One region of the Bacillus sp. LR_5 genome, then DNA from elsewhere that is predicted to be linked to it. Evidence: riboswitches for the same ligand, from Rfam matches in the RefSeq annotation. Region 1 holds a riboswitch; each other region holds the start of a gene.
The links. A riboswitch is a leader RNA that binds a small molecule or an ion and turns the genes downstream of it on or off. The one in region 1 is predicted to bind thiamine pyrophosphate.

Region 1 (4,260 bases):
CCATTTTTACGTTAATCATTGTACTCGTTGCCCTGTCTGAATCACTTGGGGCGGAAAATATTCTCGGCGCTTTCTTAGCGGGGGTTCTTGTTTCCCTGCTTTCGCCAAACAAAGAACTTGTTCAGCAGCTGGACTCATTCGGTTATGGGTTCTTAATACCGATTTTCTTCGTGATGGTCGGTGTGAAGCTTGATATTTGGACTCTTTTCCAGGATAAAACAATTTTAATCATGATTCCGCTCCTGCTGCTGGCGCTGTTAGTCAGCAAAATCATTCCTGTCATGTACTTAAAGAAGTGGTATGATAACCGAACCATTTTCGCGTCTGGTTTCCTGCTGACATCAACGCTTTCGCTCGTGATTGCCGCTGCAACAATCGGGCAGCAGCTTCACGTGATCAGTGCAAATATGTCAGGAGCGTTAATTTTAGTAGCCGTCATTGCAAGTATTTTTACGCCGATCTGTTTTAAAAAATTATACAAACGGGAAGAGCAGCCGGAGGAGAAAAAGACGATTACGTTCATTGGCGCCAATCAAATGACTTTGCCTGTCACACTCGAATTGCCAGAGGAAGAGTATGACGTGCGTGTTGTACACGTCTACCAAGAGAATGCGGAGGAAAAGCTGTCAGAATCAGTGTTTGCTGTTGAAACAATTTCTGACTATGAACACGAGACGCTTGAATCACTCGGCATTTTTGAAACGGATATCCTCGTTGTGGCGACAGGAAATGAAGATATGAATGCAGACATTGCATTACTTGCAAAAAATAAAGGCACAGAAAGAGTCATTGCAAGCGTAGGATCACCGGAGCATGAAGCAGCTCTGAAGGAGCAGGGAATCAGCATCTTTTCTATTCTGCTGTCGACAAAAACGCTGCTTCGCGCACTGATTGAAGCGCCTGGCGTCATGAAGCTGCTCACGAACCAAGAGTCTTCGCTGTATCAAATTAATATGGAGAACAGTAAATATGATGGTGTCATTTTACGGGAATTCCCTTTAACAGGTGACGTCATCTTTGTCAGGATCTTCAGAGGTGTGGACAGCATCGTTCCTCATGGGGATACGAGGCTGAAACTTGGAGACCGTTTAATTGTCACCGGATCTCGGGGGTACGTAACGGATCTTAAGAAAACATTGGAAGGATAAATCTTGACCAAATAAGGATTCGTGTTAATATAGAGGTGCAGAACAATTCAATATGTATTCGTTTAACCACTAGGGGTGCCCTTCATAAGGGCTGAGATAAAAGTGTGACTTTTAGACCCTCATAACTTGAACAGGTTCAGACCTGCGTAGGGAAGTGGAGCGGTATTTGTGTTATTTTACTATGCCAATTCCAAACCACTTTTCCTTGCGGGAAAGTGGTTTTTTTATTTTCAGAGGGGGAATGATTTGTGAAGTTTTCAGAAGAATGCCGCAGTGCAGCCGCAGAATGGTGGGAGGGGAGCTTTGTCCATCCGTTCGTTCAAGGAATCGGTGACGGAACACTTCCGATTGACCGTTTTAAATACTACGTACTTCAGGATTCCTATTATTTAACGCATTTTGCAAAGGTGCAGTCATTTGGCGCCGCTTATGCGAAGGACCTTTATACAACGGGGCGGATGGCAAGCCATGCCCAAGGTACATATGAGGCGGAAATGGCGCTTCATCGGGAGTTTGCCGAGCTGTTGGAAATCAGCGAGGAAGAGCATAAGGCGTTTAAGCCGTCTCCTACTGCGTACTCTTATACATCCCATATGTACCGTTCGGTTTTGAGCGGGAATTTCGCAGAAATCTTAGCGGCCCTGCTGCCATGCTACTGGCTTTATTATGAGGTTGGTGAAAAATTGCTGCATTGCGATCCTGGGCATCCGATTTATCAAAAGTGGATTGGGACATACGGCGGTGATTGGTTTAGACAACAGGTCGAGGAGCAAATCAACCGCTTTGATGAGCTGGCGGAAAACAGCACGGAGGAAGTACGTGCCAAGATGAAAGAGAATTTTGTCATCTCCAGCTACTATGAATATCAATTTTGGGGAATGGCCTATCGAAAAGAAGGCTGGTCTGACAGCGCCATAAAAGAGGTGGAGGAATGTGGAGCTTCACGCCATAACGGATGACAGCAAGCCGGTAGAAGAGCTAGCGAGAATCATCATTACGATTCAGAATGAAGTTGATTTTATTCACATTCGGGAACGCTCAAAATCGGCGGCGGATATTTTGAAACTGCTCGATCTTATTTTTGAAGGCGGTATAGATAAACGAAAATTGGTGATGAACGGGCGCGTGGATATTGCACTTTTCTCTACTATTCACCGCGTGCAGCTGCCAAGCGGCAGCTTTTCACCGAAGCAGGTCAGAGCCAGATTTCCACACCTTCATATCGGGAGGTCGGTGCATTCACTGGAGGAAGCGGTTCAAGCAGAAAAGGAAGACGCGGACTACGTGCTGTTCGGCCATGTGTTTGAAACGGATTGCAAAAAGGGTCTTGAAGGCAGAGGAGTATCTTTGCTGTCAGATATCAAACAGCGGATTTCCATCCCGGTTATAGCCATCGGGGGGATGACGCCGGACAGGTTAAGAGACGTAAAACAAGCAGGGGCAGACGGCATTGCTGTTATGTCAGGAATTTTCTCTTCCGCTGAGCCCTTGGAAGCAGCCAGACGATATTCCCGTAAGCTAAAGGAGATGCGCTATGAAAAGGCATTATGAAGCAGTGGTGATTGGAGGCGGAATTATCGGTTCCGCGATTGCTTATCATTTGGCAAAGGAAAACAAAAGCACCGCATTGTTTGAAAGCGGAACAATGGGCGGCAGAACGACAAGAGCCGCTGCCGGAATGCTGGGCGCCCATGCCGAATGCGAGGAACGTGACGCGTTTTTTGATTTCGCTATGCACAGTCAGCGTCTGTACAAAGGTCTTGGAGAAGAGCTTTATGCATTATCCGGTGTGGATATCAGGCAGCATAACGGCGGTATGTTTAAGCTTGCATTTTCTGAAGAAGATGTGCTGCAGCTGAGACAGATGGACGATTTGGACTCTGTCAGCTGGTATTCAAAAGAAGAGGTGTTAGAAAAAGAGCCGTATGCGTCTGGTGACATCTTTGGTGCATCTTTTATTCAGGATGATGTGCATGTGGAGCCTTATTTTGTTTGCAAGGCATATGTGAAAGCAGCAAAAATGCTTGGGGCGGAGATTTTTGAGCATACGCCCGTCCTGCATGTCGAACGTGACGGTGAAGCCCTGTCCATCAAGACCCCTAGCGGAGACGTATGGGCTAATCATGTTGTCGTTGCCAGCGGGGTGTGGAGCGGAATGTTTTTTAAACAGCTTGGACTGAACAATGCTTTTCTCCCTGTAAAAGGGGAGTGCCTGTCCGTTTGGAATGATGATATCCCGCTGACAAAAACGCTTTACCATGATCACTGCTATATCGTACCGAGAAAAAGCGGCAAACTGGTTGTCGGCGCGACAATGAAGCCGGGGGACTGGAGTGAAACACCGGATCTTGGCGGATTGGAATCGGTTATGAAAAAAGCAAAAACGATGCTGCCGGCTATACAGAATATGAAGGTGGATCGTTTTTGGGCGGGACTCCGTCCGGGAACAAAGGATGGAAAACCGTACATCGGCAGACATCCTGAGGACAGCCGTATTTTATTTGCGGCTGGCCATTTCAGAAACGGGATCCTGCTTGCTCCCGCAACGGGCGCTTTGATCAGTGATCTCATCATGAATAAAGAGGTCAACCAAGACTGGCTGCACGCATTCCGAATTGATCGCAAGGAGGCGGTTCAGATATGATGCTACAGCTGAACGGTAAAGACGTGAAGTGGGAAAAAGACACAGGTACAATTCAAGACCTGCTGGCGTCGTATCAGCTTGAAAATAAAATCGTTATCGTGGAAAGAAATAAAGAAATAATCGGGAAAGAACGCTATCACGAGGTTGAGCTTTGTGATCGTGATGTCATTGAAATTGTCCATTTTGTAGGAGGCGGATGAGCATGTTAACAATTGGCGGAAAATCATTTCAATCAAGATTGCTGCTGGGCACGGGGAAATACCCATCGTTTGACATTCAAAAGGAAGCAGTAGCTGTTTCTGAGTCTGATATTTTAACATTTGCTGTAAGGAGAATGAACATCTTTGAAGCATCTCAGCCAAATTTTCTGGAACAGCTTGATTTATCCAAATATACGCTTTTGCCGAATACAGCGGGCGCCAGCACTGCTGAAGAAGCGGTTCGGATTGCAAGGCTGGCGAAAGCGTC
Region 2 (4,260 bases), on a different contig from region 1:
ATAAAAGAAAAGAGGCACACAATCAGCAAAGCATAATGCCAAAAACACATTCTTTTCATTTGTATAGAGCCCGTCCGTTGCTTTTAGAGCTGTGTGATACTCACGGGCGCCTTTTCCCCTATCCCTCTGCGTCACTTTCTGAACGCGATTATCATGTGTCTGATCAGCAAATACCCAAGACTGCAAATCAATATTAAACATATCGGCAATATATTCACGATTTTTAACTACATCTGCATCTTTGTCATGAACGTGCAATCCTGTATTTAACGATTCAAAAGGCTTTTGGCTGACACCGCCGTTTTTCGTAGTAAATCCGGCAATGACTTCTCTGTTGTTTTGATTCGTTTGTGTCCAGTCTTGTATCATGAGTGTCGAGGGTGTGGTAAGACTGAATGGGTGATATGTATTCATGATGATCCAACCTTTCGACAAACATTTAAAAAAGCGGAATTTCCCACTTATTTTACCACATCTTTCTGCATTCGTTGAGCGCCGATTTGCATATTTCTAAATGAAATGTGCCGGAAGAATCCAGACTTCCGGCATTTGCCAATCCGCGGCAGACGAGCAGGTTATGCATGCGGTTCATTTAATCGGACCAAGATTACATCTTCCCCGATTTTTACTATATTTCGCCATGGAATGACCAATTCCTCTTCTTTTCCAAAAAATCCGAGAACTTTCCCATTTCCTCCTAGTATGATCGCCTGAATTTTGCCAGTGGTCACATTGATATCTATATCACCAATGCTCCCCAGCTTTTTTCCGTTTGAGACATTGACGACATCCTTCACCTGAAATTCTGAAATGCTGATCATTCCATCACGTCCTTTTTCCGTCCTTTTTTCAAGTATATGAACGGGCGGGCTGAACCTTGTCAGCAAGAAAAAATTTTCATGGTCACTGTTCTTTTTTACAGCTGCACCAGCCGATGATAAAATTGAGCATAATTTTCGTATAATCTACCAGCTGCTCAATCGATACCTCCTCGTTCACGGAGTGTGCATTGTGAAGATCTCCAGGTCCGTAAATCACGCTTGGAATGCCGGCATTATACAGCCATCCTCCGTCTGTAACGGATTGAGAAACGTCAATAACCGGACGCTCCCGTTTCACTTTCTGATGAGACGCTGTAAGCGCTGAGACGCCTGGGTGGCCAGGGTCAACTTCCAGTGCCGGAAAAATTTCTCCTCTGTCTTCAATCATAGATGAGCCTCCCCACTTGAAGACAGGGCGGTTTTCCCTAAGCCAAATATCACTGTCACTCAGCCGGTTAATGTAATCTTCTATTTCCGCTGCCACTTGTTCATGGGTTTCATTCGGGTAAAAATGGACTGTGATCCACAGCCGGCACTCGTCAGCTATAAAAGCCGCATGTCTGCCGCCTTCTATGACAGCCGGGTTAATCGTATTTGTGCCTGGTTTAAAACCGGGATAACGTTTCATGATAGACCAGTGGCGCTCCAGTTCCCCGAGCCCCGCAATGATTTTTGCCATTTTTTCAATTGCGCTTGCTCCGAATGTTCCTCCGCCTGCATGAATCATATTCCGCCTCGTCCCATCATGAAACGTTTGACTGCTTTTGATTTCAATCCAGCCTGTAATGACACCGCCTTGACCTTGAATATGCATATCGCTCGTATCCGCGACAACTGCAAAATCAGCATGATAGCCCCTCTTGCAGCATTCAAGCGTGCCGGCTTCTCCGACTTCCTCCCCGATAACCGATTGCAGAATCAAATCACCGGGAAGTTCAATGTCGGCTTCACGAATCAATTTCACCGCAAACAGCACACACGCCATTCCGCCTTTCATATCAGAAGCGCCTCGCCCGATTAAGAGACCGTTTTTTTCAATTGGATGAAACGGATCATGCTCCCACTCCTCATCCTCTTTTACCTCTGCCACATCTACATGGCCATTGATGATCAAGCTATGATAATCTGCTGAATCTGTTCCCTTTAGTAGACCTACAACATTGGGATCTCCTGGGTACACGTCCCATTTATCGATCGAGAATCCCATTTCATTTAAAAACCCAGCAATCCAGGACTGAATGCCGTCGGTATTTCTTGCAGGCGGAGCAGGTGTTTTATAGGACATCAGCGTTTTTGCTAGCTGAATAAGCTCCTCCTTTTGATCTTCCACCTTTGTTAACAGAGAGTCTATTTGTTGATTCAATGTGATCCGCTCCTATTCTTTAAAATCAAAAAAGCCGTTTCAAATGTTATGAAACGGCTTAATAAAAACAAACAGAGTCCTATGTACTCCGTTTTTTCACCGCTTCCCTCCGCTGGCATGATCCAGATCAGGTCAAAAGGGTTAAGACAAAGTCTCTCTCAGCTTCGCAAAGCACCCCTAGGATGAATCGATATGTGTTTGTCAGGCATTCGTTATCGGCTCGGCTCTTGTTAAAAACGGCCGATCCTGATTCCATAATACATGGATTGGCGTATCAAAAAAAGCGGAAAGTATTTGATCAGTAAGCATTTCCTTTATTTCTCCCGATTTAAAGACCTCTCCCTGTTTTAACAAAAGGGCTTTGTCAAAGATCGGCAAAATTTCTTCCGCATGATGAGTCACGTAAAGGATCGATGGCGCATTTTCTTTATTTGCAATGTATGTAATCGTGTCTAACAGCTTTTCCCGGGCAATAAAATCCAGTCCTGTGACCGGTTCGTCCAGTATCAGCAGCTCCGGATCAGCCATTAGCGCTCTTGCAATCAAGGCTCTTTGTTTTTCTCCTTGAGAAAGGGTTTCATAGCGGCGGTCGGCATATTCAATTGCTCCCAAGTCCTCTAACAAACCAATCGCTTTTTCCCTGATTTCTGCACTTGGTGTTTCATATAATCCAATCGAAGCGTAAGCTCCGCTCAAAGCAATTTCAAATGCCGAATCTGCCGGATAAAATTTTTGCTGAAGAGCCGCTGAGACGAGGCCAATTTTCCGTCTAAGTTTCTCCCCAAGCTCCGTTTTACCAAATTCATGGCCAAGCACCTGCATCTCGCCCGATGTTGGAAAATAATAAGAGCAAAGCATATTTAACAGCGCTGTCTTTCCAGCGCCATTCAGTCCGTAAAGCACCCAATTTTCCTTTTCTTCCACCTTCCAATGAATATCTCTCAGTATCCATTTTCCATTCCGTTTTAGTGAGACATTGTCAAGCTGCAAAATCATCGTGGTCCTCCTCTTTACTGCCTTTATAATTATTTAAATTTTCATAAAACTTTGTACGAACTAGGATACCTTATTTTTTCCAAAACGTAAACCGCCCGCAATCAATAGAAAAGCCTTTAAAACAAAATCGTTTTAAAGGCTTTTCTTTCATTATTGATGAATATTCTTATTCATTTGTTTGATAGCCGCTTTTTCAAGTCTGGACACCTGCGCTTGGGAAATCCCGATTTCCTCGGCTACTTCCATTTGAGTTTTCCCTTGGAAGAATCGCTTTCTCAAAATCATTTTTTCCCTATCATTCAGCCTTCTCATGCCCTCTTTTAAAGCCAGCTCTTCAATCCATTGTGAATCTTTATTGCGTTCATCACTGATTTGATCCATCACATAAATCGGGTCTCCGCCGTCGTTATAGATCGGTTCAAATAGAGAAACCGGATCCTGGATGGCATCAAGCGCAAATACGATTTCCTCATGCGGTACTTCAAGAACTTTTGCGATGTCTTCTGCAGTCGGCTCCTTGCTTGTCTCACTGATTAACCGCTCTCTTACCTGAAGTGCCTTATAAGCGATATCCCGGAGTGATCTTGAGACACGGATCGGGTTATTATCGCGTAAATACCTGCGGATCTCTCCGATAATCATAGGTACAGCGTATGTTGAAAACTTAACATTGTGGCTTAGGTCAAAATTATCAATGGATTTCATTAGTCCGATGCAGCCGACCTGAAATAAGTCATCAACATACTCTCCTCTGTTATTAAATCTTTGAATGACACTTAAGACAAGACGCAAGTTCCCGTTTACAAGCTTTTCTCTTGCTGAATCATCGCCTTCATCCTGCAGCTGCCTAAACAGCTTTCTCATCTCTTCATTCTTGAGTACTGGTAATTTGGAGGTATCCACCCCGCAGATTTCGACTTTATTTCTCGACACTTTTTTCCCTCCCTACAGGAGCTGCTGTACAACGTTAAGTATCTCCTTGGGTGGGAAAAATATGCACTGCGTTCAGACCGAAAAATAGTCATAATTGGGAAATCCTTGTAGAATCAAGGGATTACCCGTAAAAATTTTTTTACACCA
Region 3 (4,260 bases), on a different contig from region 1:
CTCGTATTTGTTTTTTGCCGACGGCGAGCGGAGATTCCCAAAACTATATTCAGCGGTTTTATCATGCATTTCAAACATTGGATTGCGTGCCGTCTCATTTATCTTTGTTTAAGCCGCCATCATCAGATTTAGCTTCTTTTGTTATGGAAATGGACGTGATTTATGTTGGCGGGGGAAATACGCGGAATTTACTTGTGTTATGGAAAGAGTGGGGGCTGGACCATATTCTCAGGGAAGCATGGAAGAACGGTGTGGTTTTAGCTGGAATAAGTGCCGGTGCGATCTGCTGGTTTGAAGAAGGGGTGACAGATTCAGCCGGACCGCTGACAAGTTTGAAAAGTTTAGGTTTTTTGCAAGGGAGCTTTTGTCCCCATTATGACGGGGAAAAGGATCGGAGACCGGCATACCACCAGCTGATATCTAACAAGTTCTTATGCAGTGGCTATGCAGCGGATGATGGGGCTGCTCTCCATTTCATAAATGATCAGCTGTTTCAGACTATGAGTTCAAGGTCGGGTGCAAAGGCATATCGGGTGATGATGGCTGAACATGAAATAGCTGAAATCCCGTTGCCGGTCAAATATTTAGGGTGAAATTAGCTGAATATTATCTATATTCCTCTTTTTTTCAGATTGATTTTATGATAAGATGAGTGCGAAATCAATAGTTACTGGGGGTGCCCGCTTTCGGGCTGAGAGAGAAGGCAAGCTTCTTAACCCTTTGGACCTGATCTGGTTCGTACCAGCGTGGGGAAGTAGAGGAATTGTTTTTGTTATTGTCTTGCTGGGCAATAATATGTTTCTTTCTGACTGTAACCGGGTTCATTTATATGAATCCGGTTTTTTGTGCTGGTTATGGGCTTGATTTTGTCCTTTCAAACGTAGAGAGGGGAAGGAAAAGTAATGCAAAACAATTCAGTGCAGCAAGCCAACATTTCCATTATGTCAAGTTTTTCAGGCAGCAAGAAGGTATACGTGGAGGGTTCTTCTTCGGACATCCAAGTACCGATGAGGGAGATCCTATTGAGTCCGACGACGGGATCGTTCGGCGAAGAGGAAAATGCGCCTGTGCGTGTCTATGATACAAGCGGACCGTATACGGACCCTGAAGTAACCATTAATATTCAAGAAGGATTAAAGCCGCTCCGCCAAAAATGGATCACAGAGCGCGGTGACGTGGAAGAGTATGAAGGTCGGGCTATAAAACCAGAAGATAACGGTTATAAAAAAGCAAATCCAAACGTAAGCTACCCAGGATTAAAGCGGAAACCGCTGAGGGCGAAGGCAGGTCAAAATGTCACTCAAATGCACTATGCAAAAAAGGGGATCATTACACCTGAGATGGAATTTATCGCCATTCGTGAGCATGTGTCTCCTGAATTCGTCAGAGACGAGGTAGCCAGCGGCCGGGCGATTATTCCTTCAAACATTAATCACCCTGAAAGTGAGCCAATGATTATCGGCCGGAATTTTCATGTGAAGATTAATGCGAATATCGGGAATTCAGCGGTTACGTCATCCATTGAAGAAGAAGTGGAAAAAATGACGTGGGCCATCCGCTGGGGAGCGGATACGATGATGGATCTCTCTACCGGAAAAGATATTCATACGACGCGTGAATGGATTATCCGCAATTGCCCCGTGCCTGTGGGAACTGTTCCGATTTATCAGGCGCTTGAAAAAGTAAACGGCGTAGCGGAGGATTTAACGTGGGAGATTTATCGTGATACGCTAATCGAGCAGGCAGAGCAGGGAGTGGATTATTTTACGATTCACGCGGGTGTTTTGCTTAGGTATGTACCGCTGACTGCCAAACGGACAACTGGTATCGTGTCACGCGGGGGAGCGATTATGGCGCAGTGGTGTCTGGCTCATCATCAAGAAAGCTTTTTATACACACATTTTGAAGAAATCTGTGAGATTATGAAAATGTATGATATTGCTTTCTCTCTTGGGGATGGTTTGCGTCCCGGATCAATTGCTGATGCCAATGACGAAGCGCAGTTTGCTGAATTAGAGACGCTTGGAGAGCTGACGCAAATTGCCTGGAAGCATGATGTTCAGGTGATGATTGAGGGTCCTGGCCATGTTCCGATGCATAAAATCAAAGAGAATGTCGATAAACAAATGGACATTTGTAAAGAAGCGCCTTTTTACACATTGGGGCCGTTGACAACGGATATTGCCCCGGGATATGACCATATTACTTCAGCGATCGGAGCGGCGATGATCGGTTGGTACGGGACAGCAATGCTTTGTTATGTAACGCCGAAGGAGCATTTAGGGCTGCCAAACCGTGATGATGTTCGTGAAGGAGTCATTACATATAAGATCGCTGCGCACGCTGCGGACCTTGCAAAAGGGCATCCCGGAGCGCAAATCCGGGATGATGCGTTATCGAAAGCCCGTTTTGAATTCCGCTGGCGGGATCAGTTTAATTTATCTCTTGATCCGGAGAGAGCCCTTGAATACCATGATGAAACCCTGCCTGCTGAAGGAGCAAAAACCGCTCACTTTTGTTCCATGTGCGGTCCGAAATTTTGCAGCATGAGAATTTCACAGGATATTCGGGATTATGCGAAGAAAAACGATCTCAGTGAAGCAGAAGCTATAAATAAAGGATTAAAAGAAAAAGCAAAAGAGTTTGTCGATACGGGAAGCAATTTATATCAATAAAAAAAATGAAGATGGAGAATGCTCCATCTTCATTTTTTTTAGAAAAACAGAGAGCGTCGAAGCGGCGGAATACTCTGTTCAAAGCGGAAAACATTTTCTGGATCATATTTCGTTTTGACACGGCGGAGTCGTTCAACGTTTTCGCCGTAATATGTTCTTGGCCAGTTTCTGATTTCGATATCTGGCCAATTTACGTAGTCTCCCATCGTTTCTCTCGAAAGGGACGTTCTCAGCCCCTCAATCCAGCGGACGTTTTGTCTTTTTTCTCCAGGGGATGTCCAGTTTGTTAAGTATTCCTGGGCAATGATTGCATCACGATAATAAAATGCCGTTTGGTCAGGAGCGATCCGTCCGGCTGCCCCGCCGAGTGCTTGCTGCCAGACACTGGCGTTTTGATTCGGAGCGTGCTCTAAAAAGTGTTTTATTGTTGTAATCGCACGTTCTGATAATGGCTTTTCAATGAAAGAGCCGGAGCGTTTCATTTTTTGAGGCTGATTGCCTCCCGGGCTGTTAAAAAAGGTTACCGCTTCGATGAACGGCATTGTTTTTACCATTCCGCTTGTTAGGCTTCCTGCTTTCAATAAAGGCTTTAACAGTTTTTTTAACTCTGTTTTTGGCCCGACAAATTGGCCGAGTGCTTCTATGCGGTTTACTTCTTTAGGCCAAAACTCTATTGATGATGTAAGCCGGTCATCTGTATACGGGGCCCAGTGCTGCCACGTGTTAAATACTTCCTCAAAATCATCCCATCCCCATGTTATAGAAAAAATCGACACTTGAGAGATGGGCACTGCTTTAAATGTCATGGAGGTGACTATGCCGAAATTGCCTCCTCCGCCTCCCTGAGACGCCCAAAATAAGTCTGGATGATTTGAACAGCTGACTGTAATCAGATCAGCGCCCTCTTTTTCGTCTGCTACGATCATCTCAAGCTGCACGAGGCTGTCGCAAGTAAGGCCGGCAGCCCTTGTTAAAAGTCCAATTCCCCCTCCGAGAGTTAAACCTGTGAGCCCTACATTAGCAATGGTGCCTGCGGGAAGCGTCAGGCCGTATTGCCAGAGTGTCCGATAGACTTCTCCCAATTCAGCCCCCGCTTCAATATAGGCCAGCTTTTTATCCTGATTCACAGTTATTTTTTTCATCTCGCTTAAATCAATAACAAGACCGTTATTTAAAAGGGAAAAGTTCTCATAGCTGTGTCTGCCGCCTCTAATACGGAAAGGCACACGGTTTTCACGCGCCCATTTCAGCGCATTGAGTGCATCCTGTTTGTTTTGGCAAAACACAATGATGTCAGGATACCTTTCTAAGCTTAGGTTAATATTGGTTCTTGCTTCGTTATAGTCCGGATCATCCCGTGTCACGATACGTCCGGTCAATTTTGTCTTTTCCACACTCCCACATCTCTTTCTCTCGTATTCTAGTTTCTCTAGCTTATGCGTCAAGGGAAAAGAGTGTATAAGGAAAAAGCGGGGATGCAATCTGATACAGTGTCAACTCCCTTAAAAAATAGTTGACAGGTCGGTATTGTATGAATTAACATGGTCAGTACAAATTTTTCAAATTTATCGCGCTGATCGGAACA
Region 4 (4,260 bases), on a different contig from region 1:
CCCCAGCTTTTTTCCGTTTGAGACATTGACGACATCCTTTACCTGAAATTCTGAAATGCTGATCATTCCATCACGTCCTTTTTCCGTCCTTTTGTTCAAGTATATGAACGGGCAGGCTGAACCTTGTCAGCAAGAAGAAATTTTCATGTCATTGTTCTTTTTTCCGGCTGCACCAGCTGATGATAAAATCGAGTATAATTTTTGTATACTCTACTAGCTGCTCAATCGATACCTTCTCGTTCACAGAGTGTGCATTGTGCAGATCTCCAGGACCGTATATTACGCATGGAATACCGGCATCATACAGCCATCCGCCATCTGTAACTGATTGAGAAACGTCAATAATTGGACACTCCCGTTTCACTTTCTCATGAGAGGCAGTTAGCGCTAAGACGCCTGGGTGGCCAGGGTCAACTTCCAATGCCGGAAAAATTTCTCCTCTGTCTTCTATCATAGATGAGCCTCCCCACTTGAATACAGGGCGGTTTTCCCTAAGCCAAATATCACTGTCACTCAGCCGATTGACGTAATCTTCTATTTCCGCTGCCACTTGGTCATGGGTTTCATTCGGATAAAAATGGACTGTGATCCACAACCGGCATTCGTCCGCTATAAAAGCCGCATGTCTGCCGCCTTCTATAACTGCCGGGTTAATCGTATTTGTGCCTGGTTTAAAACCGGGATAACTTTTCATAATAGACCAGTGGCGCTCAAGTTCACCGAGCCCCCCAATGATTTTTGCCATTTTTTCAATTGCGCTTGCTCCGAATGTTCCTCCGCCTGCGTGAATCATATTCCGTCTCGTTCCATCATGAAATGTTTGACTGCTTTTGATTTCGATCCAGCCTGTAATGACACCGCCTTGGCCTTGAATATGCATATCGCTCGTATCCGCGACAATTGCAAAATCAGCGTGGTAGCCCCTCTTGCAGCATTCAAGTGTGCCGGCTTCTCCAACTTCCTCCCCAATAACCGATTGCAGAATCAGATCACCGGGAAGTTCAATGCCTGCTTCACGAATCAATTTGACAGCAAACAGCACACACGCCATTCCGCCCTTCATATCGGAAGCGCCCCGCCCGATTAAGAGACCGTTTTTTTCAATTGGATGAAATGGATCATGCTCCCATTCTTCATCCTCTTTTACCTCTGCCACATCTACATGGCCATTGATAATCAGGCTATAATAATCTGCTGAATCTGTTCCTTTTAGCTTCCCTACAACATTGGGATCGCCAGGGTACACATCCCATTTGTCGATCGAGAATCCCAATTCATTTAAATATCCCGCAATCCAAGACTGAATGCCCTCTGTATTTCTTGCAGGCGGAGCGGGTGTTTGATAAGAAATCAGCGTTTTCGCAAGCTGAATAAGCTCCTCCTTATGTTCTTCCACTTTTTTTTGCAAAGAGTCTATTTGTTGATCCAATGTAAATCCGCTCCTATTCTTTAAAATCAAAAAAGCCGTTTCAAATGTGATGAAACGGCTTAATAAAAACAAACGGAGTCCGATGTACTCCGCTTTTCACCGCTTCCCTCCGCTGGCATGATCCAGATCAGGTCAAAAGGGTTGAGACAAAGTCTCTCTCAGCTTCGCAAAGCACCCCTAGGATGAATCTATATATGTTTGTCAGGCATTCGTTATCGGCTCAGCTCTTGTTAAAAACGGCCGATCCTGATTCCATAATACATGGATTGGCGTATCAAAAAAAGCGGAAAGTATTTGATCAGTAAGCATTTCCTTTATTTCTCCGGATTCAAAGACCTCTCCCTGTTTTAATAATAGGGCTTTATCAAAGACAGGCAAAATTTCTTCAGCATGATGAGTCACATAAAGGATAGATGGTGCATTTTCTTTGTTTGCAATGTATGTAATCGTATCTAACAGCTTTTCCCGGGCAATAAAATCCAGTCCTGTGACTGGTTCATCCAGTATCAGCAACTCCGGATCGGCCATTAGTGCTCTAGCAATCAACGCTCTTTGTTTTTCCCCTTGAGAAAGGGTTTCATAGCGGCGATCGGCATATTCAATTGCTCCCAAGTCCTCTAACAAACCTATCGCTTTTTCCCTGGTTTCCTTACTTGGCGTTTCATATAACCCAATCGAAGCGTAAGCTCCGCTCAAAGCAATTTCAAAGGCTGAATCTGCCGGATACAATTTTTGCTGAAGAGCTGCTGAGACGAGGCCAATTTTACGTCTGAGCTTTTCCCCAAGCTCTGTTTTGCCAAATTCATGGCCAAGCACCTGCATCTCGCCTGATGTTGGAAAATAATATGAGCAAAGCATATTTAACAGCGCTGTCTTCCCGGCGCCATTTAGGCCGTAAAGCACCCAATTTTCCTTTTCTTCCACCTTCCAATGAATATCTCTCAGTATCCATTTCCCATTCCGTTTTAGTGAAACATTGTCAAGCTGCAAAATCATCGTGGTCCTCCTCTTTATTGCCTTTTATAATTGTTTTAATTTTCATAAAACTTTGTACGAACTAGGATACCTTACTTTTTCCAAAACGTAAACCATCCGTAATCAATAGAAAAGCCTTTAAAACAACATCGTTTTAAAGGCTTTTCATTATTGATGAATATTTTTATTCATTTGTTTGATAGCCGCTTTTTCAAGTCTGGACACCTGCGCTTGAGAAATTCCGATTTCCTCGGCGACTTCCATTTGGGTTTTCCCTTGGAAGAATCGCTTTCTCAAAATCATTTTTTCCCTATTATTCAGCCTTCTCATGCCCTCTTTTAAAGCCAGCTCTTCAATCCATTGTGAATCTGTGTTACGCTCATCACTGATTTGGTCCATCACATAGATCGGGTCTCCGCCGTCGTTATAGATCGGTTCAAATAGAGAAACCGGATCCTGGATGGCATCAAGCGCAAATACAATTTCCTCATGCGGTACTTCAAGAACTTTTGCGATGTCTTCTGCAGTCGGCTCCTTGCTTGTCTCACTGATTAACCGCTCTCTTACCTGAAGCGCCTTGTAAGCGATGTCCCGGAGTGATCTTGAGACACGGATCGGGTTATTATCACGTAAATACCTGCGGATCTCTCCGATAATCATAGGTACAGCGTATGTTGAAAACTTAACATTGTGGCTTAGGTCAAAATTATCAATGGATTTCATTAGTCCGATGCAGCCAACTTGAAATAAGTCATCAACATACTCCCCTCTGTTATTAAATCGTTGAATGACACTTAAGACAAGACGCAAGTTCCCGTTTACAAGCTTTTCTCTTGCTGAATCATCGCCTTCATCCTGCAGCTGCCTAAACAGCTTTCTCATCTCTTCATTCTTGAGTACTGGTAATTTGGAGGTATCCACCCCGCAGATTTCGACTTTATTTCTCGACACTTTTTTCCCTCCCTACAGGAGCTGCTGTACAACGTTAAGTATCTCCTTGGGTGGGAAAAATATGCACTGCACTCAGACCGAAAAACTGTCGAAACCAGGAAATCCCTGTAAAATCAAGGGGTTCTAACCATAAAATTTTTTACACCATTTTGTTGAACTCTTTTCTCAATCTTTTTATAATTCTTTTCTCAAGCCGCGAAATATAAGACTGAGAAATCCCCATCATATCCGCTACATCCTTTTGGGTTTTTTCTTCTTCACCGACAAGCCCAAACCGCAGCTCCATGATTTGCTTTTCTCTCTCATTAAGCTGTTCAAGCGCTTTTTTCAAAAGCTTTTTATCGACGTTAGCTTCTATGTCTTTAGTGATGATGTCATCGTCAGTGCCGAGCACATCAGAAAGCAAAAGCTCATTGCCGTCCCAATCAATATTAAGCGGTTCATCAAAGGAAACCTCTGAACGGATTTTGTTATTTCTTCTTAAATACATCAGGATTTCATTTTCTATACACCGAGAGGCATAGGTAGCAAGCTTGATTTTCTTTTCTGGATTGAATGTATTCACAGCTTTGATTAGACCGATGGTACCGATGCTGATTAAATCCTCTATATTAATTCCCGTATTTTCAAATTTACGGGCGATATATACAACCAGACGCAAATTGCGTTCAATTAAAATGGCGCGCGCCGCCTGATCTCCGTTTGGGAGCTTCATTAACAAAACCTGCTCCTCATCTTTAGATAATGGAGGCGGCAGGGCTTCACTCCCGCCTATGTAATAGACTTCATCACTTTTCAGCCCAAGTTTCATCAGCAGCTTATACCAGAGGTGCGTCAACCGTAATTTCAGTTTTTTCATCTTCCTCTCCCTTCTAAATGTCACGCCGTTTGAGTATGATAAGTAA

Region 2: linked by a shared signal. The riboswitch ahead of RAC86_RS12270 (acetylornithine deacetylase) and the one ahead of tenA (thiaminase II) in region 1 are both predicted to bind thiamine pyrophosphate.
Region 3: linked by a shared signal. The riboswitch ahead of thiC (phosphomethylpyrimidine synthase ThiC) and the one ahead of tenA (thiaminase II) in region 1 are both predicted to bind thiamine pyrophosphate.
Region 4: linked by a shared signal. The riboswitch ahead of ylmB (N-formyl-4-amino-5-aminomethyl-2-methylpyrimidine deformylase) and the one ahead of tenA (thiaminase II) in region 1 are both predicted to bind thiamine pyrophosphate.

The regions. Positions count from the first base shown of each region.
Region 1 covers NZ_JAVAXX010000081.1:5,106-9,365, reverse strand. The annotation lists gene RAC86_RS17285 (monovalent cation:proton antiporter family protein) at 1-1,148, shown strand, start outside; TPP riboswitch at 1,210-1,318, shown strand; gene tenA (thiaminase II) at 1,397-2,107, shown strand; gene tenI (thiazole tautomerase TenI) at 2,082-2,699, shown strand; gene thiO (glycine oxidase ThiO) at 2,683-3,792, shown strand; gene thiS (sulfur carrier protein ThiS) at 3,792-3,992, shown strand; gene thiG (thiazole synthase) at 3,989-4,260, shown strand, end outside.
Region 2 covers NZ_JAVAXX010000046.1:7,529-11,788, reverse strand. The annotation lists gene pgeF (peptidoglycan editing factor PgeF) at 1-414, opposite strand, end outside; gene RAC86_RS12275 (YlmC/YmxH family sporulation protein) at 576-821, opposite strand; gene RAC86_RS12270 (acetylornithine deacetylase) at 904-2,184, opposite strand; TPP riboswitch at 2,272-2,373, opposite strand; gene RAC86_RS12265 (ABC transporter ATP-binding protein) at 2,386-3,180, opposite strand; gene sigG (RNA polymerase sporulation sigma factor SigG) at 3,331-4,113, opposite strand; gene sigE (RNA polymerase sporulation sigma factor SigE) at 4,253-4,260, opposite strand, start outside.
Region 3 covers NZ_JAVAXX010000287.1:1,813-6,072, reverse strand. The annotation lists gene RAC86_RS32005 (Type 1 glutamine amidotransferase-like domain-containing protein) at 1-593, shown strand, start outside; TPP riboswitch at 663-770, shown strand; gene thiC (phosphomethylpyrimidine synthase ThiC) at 903-2,675, shown strand; gene RAC86_RS31995 (FAD-binding oxidoreductase) at 2,714-4,069, opposite strand.
Region 4 covers NZ_JAVAXX010000047.1:21,053-25,312, forward strand. The annotation lists gene RAC86_RS12480 (YlmC/YmxH family sporulation protein) at 1-66, opposite strand, end outside; gene ylmB (N-formyl-4-amino-5-aminomethyl-2-methylpyrimidine deformylase) at 149-1,429, opposite strand; TPP riboswitch at 1,517-1,618, opposite strand; gene RAC86_RS12490 (ABC transporter ATP-binding protein) at 1,631-2,425, opposite strand; gene sigG (RNA polymerase sporulation sigma factor SigG) at 2,573-3,355, opposite strand; gene sigE (RNA polymerase sporulation sigma factor SigE) at 3,495-4,214, opposite strand.